2 regions of the Methylibium petroleiphilum PM1 genome follow, and region 2 is predicted to be linked to the other one. Evidence: riboswitches for the same ligand, from Rfam matches in the RefSeq annotation. Region 2 holds a riboswitch; the other holds the start of a gene.

Region 1 (4,410 bases), 730 kb from region 2:
ATCGGGGTGGGAGATGATCGCGAAGGTGCGCCTGCGCTGGACTTCATCGGCGATCTGAACGTTCGACATCACTTTCCCAATCTCGGCAGGTGCGCGGCCACGACCGCAGGGTCCCGGCGGCGCTGCGCGCGGCGGGCCGTGGCCTCTTCTCTTTCCAGCACCGGGGTCCGCCCGGCGCGAGGCGCGATTTTAGGTGGAGGGCCTTGTCGCGCCCTGGGAGGGCTTGCGCCGGGGTCGGCTCAGGACGGGTCGGGGATCGCCGCCGCGAGGCGCGGCGCGGCCCAGTCGATGAACTGGCGCACCCGCGGCGACAGCAGGCGCGCGTGCGGGTAGACGAGCTGGATCGGCAGGTCGGGCGGCTCGAAGGCCGGCAGCAGGCGCAGCAGCCGCCCGTCGGCCAGCTCGTCGGCGACCTGATAGTGCAGCAACCGGGCGATGCCGAGGCCCTGCGTGCAGGCCAGGCTGGCGGCCTGCACCTGGTTGGCCACCAGCCGGGCCGAGACGGTCTGCGTGAGCGGCGCGCCCCGGTCCTGGAAGTGCCAGTGGCGCCCGTGCGGCGCGAAGGCGATGCAGGCCAGCCCGCGCAGCGCCGACGGGTGCGCGACCGGCCCGGCCTCGCGCAGGTAGGCGGGGCTGGCGCAGACCACCAGTCGCGTGCGGCCCAACGGCACCGCGACCATCGAGGAGTCGGGCAGGCGGCCGATGCGCAGCGCGAGGTCCAGGCCCTCGTCCAGCAGGTCGGCCACGCGGTCGGCCAGCGTCAGCTCGATGCGCATCGCGGGATGGGCGGCGAGGAAGGCGTTCACCAGCGGGGCGACGTGGCGCCGCCCGAACTCGACCGGCGCGGTCAGCCGCAGCAGGCCGCCGGGGCTGTGGCGGCGCGCGTCGAAGCCGTGCTCGACCGCGTCGAACTCGGCCAGGATGCGGCGGCTCCAGGCCAGGAACTCCGCGCCCTCGTCGGTCAGCGCCAGGCGCCGCGTGTTGCGGTTCAGCAGGCGCACGCCGAGGTGCCGCTCCAGCGCCGCCAGCGCGCGCACGACCGCCGCGGGCGACTGGCCCGCGCCCTCGGCGGCGGCGCTCAGGCTGCCGGCCTCGACGATGCGCACGAAGGTCGCCATGGCTTTCAGCCGGTCCATCGCCCGCCTTTCGTCTGTGCGCCGGGCGCAATGGTGTTGTCAGCGCGACGGCATTGGCGCGGCACGGCCGGCTGCCGACACTGCCGCTCATCGCCCGCCCCTCGCCGTCCGCCCCGATGAGCCTCGCCGCCGCCGTCTCCCCGCCCCGCGCCGCACCGGCCGAAGCGTCGCACGCGCCGGTCCGCCTCGTCGCCTACGACCACGTCGGCATCCGCGTCAGCGACCGCCGACGCGCGCTGGCCTTCTACGAGGCGCTGGGCTTCGTCGAGCGCGCCCGCTTCCCGGGACACGAGGCCAACGAGATGGAGAGCGCCGACGGCGTGCGCATCAACCTGATCTTCAACGCGGCGCGCCGGCCGGGCGCACGCAACGCGCTGCTCGACGAGCCGGTCAAGCTGCCCGGCATCACCCACCCGGCCTTCGTGGTCGACGACCTGGCCGCGCTGCAGGACTGGCTGCAGCGGCAGGGCATCGCGATCACCGAAGGGCCGCGGCGGCTCGGCCCCCGCCGGATCGCGCTGTTCATCCGCGACCCGGACGGCAACGTCCTCGAATTCGACCAACTGATCCCCCAAGGAGACACGGCATGAAGCTCTACGACCTGGAACTGTCCGGCAACTGCTACAAGGTGCGGCTGTTCGCGGCGCTGGCGGGCATCGACCTGGAGATCGTGCCGGTCGACTTCCTCGGCGGCGCGCACAAGCGGCCGCCGCTGACCGACCTCAACCCCTGGGGCGAGCTGCCGATTCTGGTCGATGGCGAGCGGGTGCTGCGCGACTCGCAGGCGATCCTGGTGCACCTGGCGGGCAGCTACGGCGGCGCCGCCTGGTGGCCGGCCGAGGCGCCGCTGCAGGCCGAGATCGTGCAGTGGCTGTCGACCGCGGCCAACGAGATCCAGAACGGCCCCGCGTCGGCGCGGCTGGTCGACCGCTTCGGCTACACGCTCGACAAGGCCGACACGCTGGCCCGGGCGGCCCGCATCCTGCCGCTGCTCGACGCCCACCTGGCCGACCACGACTGGCTGGCGATCGGCCGACCGACCATCGCCGACTGCGCGATGTACCCGTACGTCGCGCTGGCGCCGGAGGGCGGGATCGACCTCGCGCCGTACCGGCACATCGCGCGCTGGATCGAGCGCGTCCGCGCCCTGCCGGGCTACCGGGCGATGCCGGGCACCTGAGCACGGCGGCCGGCCCGAGACCCTGCCGCGAACCGGGGATGGCGGGCAGACCGGCTAGAATCCGCTCACTTTCGAGGAGCGTTGCAACTCCCGCCCGGGAGCCAGGCTCGAAAGTCATCCCCCGATGCAACGGCGCTCACCCGCAGGCCCCCGCCGCCGGTGAGCACACCCTCCCCTGCGGCGTCCTGCGGTTTCCTGAATCACGGAGACCCGTCCATGAGCGCCGTCCTCAAGCCCACCCCCACCCACGATCACCACGTTGCCGACCTGTCGCTCGCCGACTGGGGTCGCAAGGAAATCAAGATCGCCGAGACCGAGATGCCCGGCCTGATGGCGATCCGCCAGGAATTCGCCGCAAGCCAGCCGCTGAAGGGTGCGCGCATCACCGGCTCGCTGCACATGACGATCCAGACCGCCGTGCTGGTGGAGACGCTGCAGGCGCTGGGCGCCCAGGTGCGCTGGGCCTCGTGCAACATCTTCTCCACGCAGGACCACGCCGCCGCCGCGCTGGTGGCGGCCGGCACGCCGGTGTTCGCCTACAAGGGCGAGACGCTCACGGACTACTGGGACTACACCCACCGCATCTTCGACTTCGGCGCCAAGGGAACGGACGGCGAAGGCCCGAACATGATCCTCGACGACGGCGGCGACGCGACGCTGCTGATGCACCTGGGCCAGAAGGCCGAGAAGGACCCGTCGGTGATTTCCAAGCCCACCAGCGAAGAGGAGACCTGCCTGTTCGCCGCGATCAAGGCCAAGCTGGCGCAGGACCCGACCTGGTACACGCGCAAGAGCGCCCAGATCATCGGCGTGACCGAGGAAACCACCACCGGCGTGCACCGCCTGAACGAGATGAGCGCGAAGGGCACGCTGCTGTTCCGCGCAATCAACGTCAACGACTCGGTGACCAAGAGCAAGTTCGACAACCTGTACGGCTGCCGCGAGTCGCTGGTCGACAGCATCAAGCGCGCGACCGACGTGATGATCGCCGGCAAGGTCGCCTGCGTGGCCGGCTACGGCGACGTGGGCAAGGGCTCGGCGCAGGCGCTGCGCGCGCTGAGCGCCCAGGTGTGGGTGACCGAGATCGACCCGATCAACGCGCTGCAGGCCGCGATGGAAGGCTACAAGGTCGTGACGATGGAGTACGCCGCCGACAAGGCCGACATCTTCGTCAGCGCCACCGGCAACAAGAACGTGATCCGCTACGAGCACATGGCGGCGATGAAGGACGAGGCCATCGTCTGCAACATCGGCCACTTCGACAACGAGATCGACGTCGCGTCGCTCGAGAAGCTGAAGTGGGACGAGATCAAGCCGCAGGTCGACCACGTCGTCTTCCCGGACGGCAAGAAGATCACGCTGCTGGCCAAGGGCCGTCTGGTCAACCTGGGCTGCGCCACCGGCCACCCGAGCTTCGTGATGAGCTCGTCGTTCGCCAACCAGACCATCGCGCAGATCGAGCTCTTCACGAAGAGCGCCGACTACCAGGTCGGCAAGGTCTATGTGCTGCCCAAGCACCTGGACGAGAAGGTGGCGCGCCTGCACCTGAAGAAGGTCGGCGCGATGCTGACCGAGCTCACCGACGAGCAGGCTGCGTACATCGGTGTCAGCAAGTCCGGTCCGTACAAGGCCGACACCTATCGGTATTGACACCCACCCCCGTTGCGGCTGCGCCGCTCCCCCTCGAAGGGGGCGACGCTGGCGGGCCGGCGGAGCCGGACCCGCGGCGTCCACTCGGTTCTATCTCATGCCAAGAGTTGATCAGTTGATTGTCCAGCGTGGGCTTGCGCCGACGCGTTCGGCGGCGCAGCGGTTGATCGACCGTGGCGCGGTCGAGCGGCGCGCGGCGGTCGACTGGGTGCGGCTGCGCAAATCCGGCGAGGACCTGCCGGAGGCCACCGAGCTGCGCATCACCGACGACGCCGAACTGCGCTGGGTGTCGCGCGCCGGGCTCAAGCTCGACGGCGCGCTGGCGCAGTGCGGCCTGGCGGTGACCGGCGTGACCGCGCTCGACGTCGGCCAGAGCACCGGCGGCTTCACCGAGGTGCTGCTGGCGCACGGCGCGGCGCACGTGGTGGGCGTCGATGTCGGTCG
Region 2 (4,410 bases):
GTCGTCGTCGTTCACCGTGTTGGCCGGGTACAGGCCGATCACGCCGTGCGCCTGCAGCCAGCGGCCCTCGATCAGCCGCTGCAGCATGCGCTTGCCGTCGCTCATCACGCGTTGCGCCTCGGCACCGACCACCTCGTCGCGCAGGATCTGCGGGAAGGCGCCCGCCAGGTCCCAGGTCTGGAAGAACGGGCCCCAGTCGATCTGCTGCGCGAGCTCGGCCAGGTCGTAGTTCCTGAACACGCGGCGGCCGACGAACTTCGGTTGCGGCGGCGCGTAGCCGCGCCAGTCGATCGGCGTCTTGTTGGCCCGTGCCGCGGCCAGCGAGACCATCGGCGTGGCTTTCTTGTTTGCGTGCTGCAGGCGCACCTTGTCGTAGTCGACCTTCAGTTCCTCGATGTACTTCGCGGCCCGCTCGTCGCTCAGCAGCTCGCTGCACACGCCCACGCTGCGCGAGGCGTCAGGCACGTAGACCACCGGGCCTTCGTACTTGGGGGCGATCTTGACCGCGGTGTGGACCCGGCTGCAGGTGGCCCCGCCGATCAGCAGCGGGATCTTCTTCACGCGGAAGTAGTCGTCGCGCTGCATCTCGGCAGCCACGTGCTGCATTTCCTCGAGGCTGGGCGTGATCAGGCCCGACAGGCCGATGATGTCGGCGCCCTCGACCTTGGCCTTCGCGAGGATGTCCTGGCACGCGACCATCACGCCCATGTTGACGACCTCGAAGTTGTTGCACTGGAGCACCACGGTGACGATGTTCTTGCCGATGTCGTGCACGTCGCCCTTCACCGTCGCGATCACCACCTTGCCCTTGGCCTTGGCCTCGCCGCCGGCATCGATCAGCGCCTTCTTCTCCTCCTCGATATAGGGCAGCAGGTGCGCCACCGCCTGCTTCATCACGCGCGCGCTCTTCACCACCTGCGGCAGGAACATCTTGCCCTGGCCGAAGAGGTCGCCGACCACATTCATGCCGGCCATCAGCGGCCCCTCGATCACGTGCAGCGGCCGCCCGCCGTCGGCCCGGATCGCCTGCCAGGCCTCCTCGGTGTCGACGACGATGAAGTCGGTGATGCCGTGGATCAGCGCATGCGACAGCCGCTCGTTCACGGTGCCGGCGCGCCACGCGAGGCGGGTGCTGTCGTCCTTGGCCGCGCCCTTGGCGCGCTCGGCGATCTCGATCAGCCGCTCGCCCGGCGACAGCTGCGCCTCGCCCGGCTTGTAGGCCGGCTTGCGGTTCAGCACCACGTCCTCGACGCGCTCGCGCAGCTCGGCGTCCAGGTCGTCATACACGCCCACCATGCCGGCGTTGACGATGCCCATGTCCATGCCGGCCTGGATCGCGTGGTACAGGAAGACCGTGTGGATGGCCTCGCGCACCGGCTCGTTGCCGCGGAAGCTGAAGCTCACGTTGGACACGCCGCCCGACACCTTGGCGCCCGGCAGGTGCTGCTTGATCCAGCGCGTGGCCTCGATGAAATCGACCGCGTAGTTGTCGTGCTCCTCGATGCCGGTCGCAATGGCAAAGATGTTGGGGTCGAAGATGATGTCCTCGGGCGCGAATCCCACCTCGTCGACGAGGATGCGGTAGGCCCGCTCGCAGATCTCGATCTTGCGCGCGAAGGTATCCGCCTGGCCCTGCTCGTCGAACGCCATCACCACGGCGGCGGCGCCGTAGCGGCGCACCAGCTTCGCCTGGTGGCGGAAGGCGTCCTCGCCTTCCTTCATCGAGATCGAGTTGACGATGCCCTTGCCCTGGATGCACTTCAGCCCGGCCTCGATCACCTCCCACTTCGAGCTGTCGATCATGATCGGCACGCGCGCGATCTCGGGCTCGGAGGCGATGAGCTTCAGGAAGCGCTCCATCGCGGCCTTGCTGTCGAGCATGGCCTCGTCCATGTTGATGTCGATCACCTGCGCGCCGTTCTCGACCTGCTGGCGCGCCACGGCCAGCGCCTCCTCGAACTGCCCGCCGAGGATCATCCGCGCGAAGGCCTTGGAGCCGGTGACGTTGGTGCGTTCGCCGATGTTGACGAACAGCGAGCGCTCGCCGATGGCCACCGGCTCCAGGCCGGACAGGCGCATCGGCGGCACGTTCGAGAAATCAGGAGCAGCAGCTGTCGACATGGCAGTTCACCGAAAGACGCGCCGCGCCGGTGCTGCGGCCCACCCGCAGCCCGCCGGTCGGCGGAGGGGTGAGCGCCGTTGCAGGGCAGCCCTCGCGGTGCCGCCGGCCCGAGCCTGGCGGTCGTCCCAAAGCCTGGGCAACCGTCGCAACGCTCCTCGAGCACCGACGATTTTACGCGCGCCCGCGTTTACAAAGCCTCACCCAATACCCCTCCGCAGTCCGGCCGTCCCCCTTGTGCGGCACGCAGGGCCCGGGTGCAATGCCCGGCATGACACGCTTCTCTCTCTTCTCTCCTTCCTACACGGCCGGGTTGCTTTGCCTGGCATTCGCCCTGGCCGGGTGCGCCAGCCGCCCGGGAGCCCCCGGCACCCCCGGCTCCGGCAGCTCGGGCTTCGGCGGCCTGTTCGGCTCCGGCCTGTCACCGGCGCTGGAGGCCCAGCGCCTGCGCCTCAGGGACGCGCTCAAGGGCACGCCGGTCGTCGTCGACAGCACCGGCGACCACCGCCTGCGTGTCGAGGTGCCGACCAAGCATGCCTTCGACCCGCAGCGCACCGCCGTCAAGCCGGCACTGGCCGCAGTGCTCGACCAGTTCGCGACCGGCTTCAAGCCGCACGCGGCGACCACTGAACTGCAGATCGGCGCCCCGGCCGACGACAAGGTCTCGGGCCGGATCGTCCAGGACCGCGCCGCCAGCGTGCGCGACTACCTCGTGGGCCGCGGCGTGCCGATCTCGCGCATCGTGGGCCTGGGCCGGGCCGAAGGCGCCGGACTGGAACTGCTGGTCAGCGACCGCCCGGCCGGCAAGTGATGCAGCCGATGTGCGCGAAGGCCCGGCGGCCGCGCGCCGTCAGGCCGTCTGCAGATCGCCGTCGGCCTCTTCGCTCAACTCGCTGATCCAGCGCTCCTGCCGTGCGCGCGGCCGGTAGGCGCTGACGCGCCGGGCGATCTCGGCGATGTGATCCGGGGTGGTGCCGCAGCAACCGCCGGCGATGTTCAGGAAGCCGGCCCGCGCGAACTCCTCGACCAGGCCGCCGGTGATCGCCGGGGTCTCGTCGAAGCCGGTGTCGCTCATCGGATTGGGCAGGCCGGCGTTCGGGTAGCAGGAGATGAAGGTGTCGGGCGCGGCCTTGCACAGCTCCTCGATGTAGGGCCGCATCAGCGTCGCGCCGAGTGCGCAGTTCAGCCCCACGGCCACCGGATGCGCGTGGCGCACCGAATGCCAGAAGGCGCTGACGGTCTGGCCGCTGAGGATGCGGCCCGACGCATCGGTGACGGTGCCGGAGATGATGACCGGCAGGCGTTCGCCGGTGTTCTCGAACAGCTCGTCGATCGCGAAGATCGCCGCCTTGGCGTTCAGCGTGTCGAAGATGGTCTCGACCAGGAAGAGGTCGGCGCCGCCCTCGAGCAGCCCCTCGCCCTGCTCGTAGTACGCGGCCCGCAGCTCGTCGAAGCTGACGTTGCGCGCCGCCGGGTCGTTGACATCGGGGCTGATGCTCGCGGTGCGCGGCGTCGGGCCGAAGGCGCCGGCCACGAAGCGCGGCTTGTCCGGCGTGCTGAACTTGTCGCAGGCGGCGCGCGCGAGCCGGGCCGCCACCACGTTCATCTCGCGTGCCAGCGGCGCCAGGCCGTAGTCTTCCTGGGCGATCGTGGTCGCGCCGAAGGTGTTGGTCTCGATCAGGTCGGCGCCGGCCGCGAGGTAGCCCTCGTGGATCTCGGTGATGACATCGGGCCGCGTGAACTGCAGCAGCTCGTTGTTGCCCTTCAGGTCCTTGCCGTGGTCCTTGAAGCGCTCGCCGCGGTAGTCGGCCTCGCCGAGCTTGTAGCGCTGGATCATCGTGCCCATCGCGCCGTCGAGGATCAGGATGCGCTGCTTCAGCAGCTCGGGCAACTGGGCGGCACGGGTATAGGGCAGGGCACTCATGCCCCGATTGTAAGAAGGCCGACCGATGCCCCTACTGACGAAGCTAGCGCACGAAGCCGATGCTGCGGCGCTCGCGCACGCCCGGCTTCACGCGGTGCTCGGCCTCCAGCTGCGAAAGGAAGCCGTCGGGCTCGAACACGTCGCCCAGCAGCTCGACCTGCCGCTGCACCGCCGCGAAGTCCCCCGGCGTCAGCACGTCCAGCGCGGCCAACCGGGCGCGCTGCTCCGCGGTCAGCGCGGCGGCATCGCCGCCCAGCGCCTCGGCGACGAACATGCGCTCGCGCTGCGGCGCTTCCAGCGGCTTGAAGCGGATCTTGAACGAGAAGCGCCGCAGCGCCGCCTCGTCGAGCTCGTCGAACAGGTTGGT

Evidence for each region. Region 2 has a riboswitch for S-adenosylhomocysteine ahead of metH (methionine synthase). Riboswitches for the same ligand answer to the same signal wherever they lie in the genome.
Region 1: it holds a riboswitch for S-adenosylhomocysteine, as region 2 does, so the genes downstream of both, ahcY (adenosylhomocysteinase) here and metH (methionine synthase) in region 2, are expected to answer to the same signal.

Annotation. Positions count from the first base shown of each region.
Region 1 is NC_008825.1:3,492,049-3,496,458, forward strand. It holds gene MPE_RS16565 (peptide chain release factor 3) at 1-69, opposite strand, end outside; gene MPE_RS16570 (LysR family transcriptional regulator) at 240-1,136, opposite strand; gene MPE_RS16575 (VOC family protein) at 1,253-1,726, shown strand; gene MPE_RS16580 (glutathione S-transferase family protein) at 1,723-2,316, shown strand; S-adenosyl-L-homocysteine riboswitch at 2,384-2,461, shown strand; gene ahcY (adenosylhomocysteinase) at 2,533-3,966, shown strand; gene MPE_RS16590 (TlyA family RNA methyltransferase) at 4,064-4,410, shown strand, end outside.
Region 2 is NC_008825.1:177,107-181,516, reverse strand. It holds gene metH (methionine synthase) at 1-2,121, opposite strand, end outside; S-adenosyl-L-homocysteine riboswitch at 2,185-2,285, opposite strand; gene MPE_RS22600 (OmpA family protein) at 2,391-2,930, shown strand; gene MPE_RS00820 (homocysteine S-methyltransferase family protein) at 2,970-4,043, opposite strand; gene MPE_RS00815 (AAA family ATPase) at 4,087-4,410, opposite strand, start outside.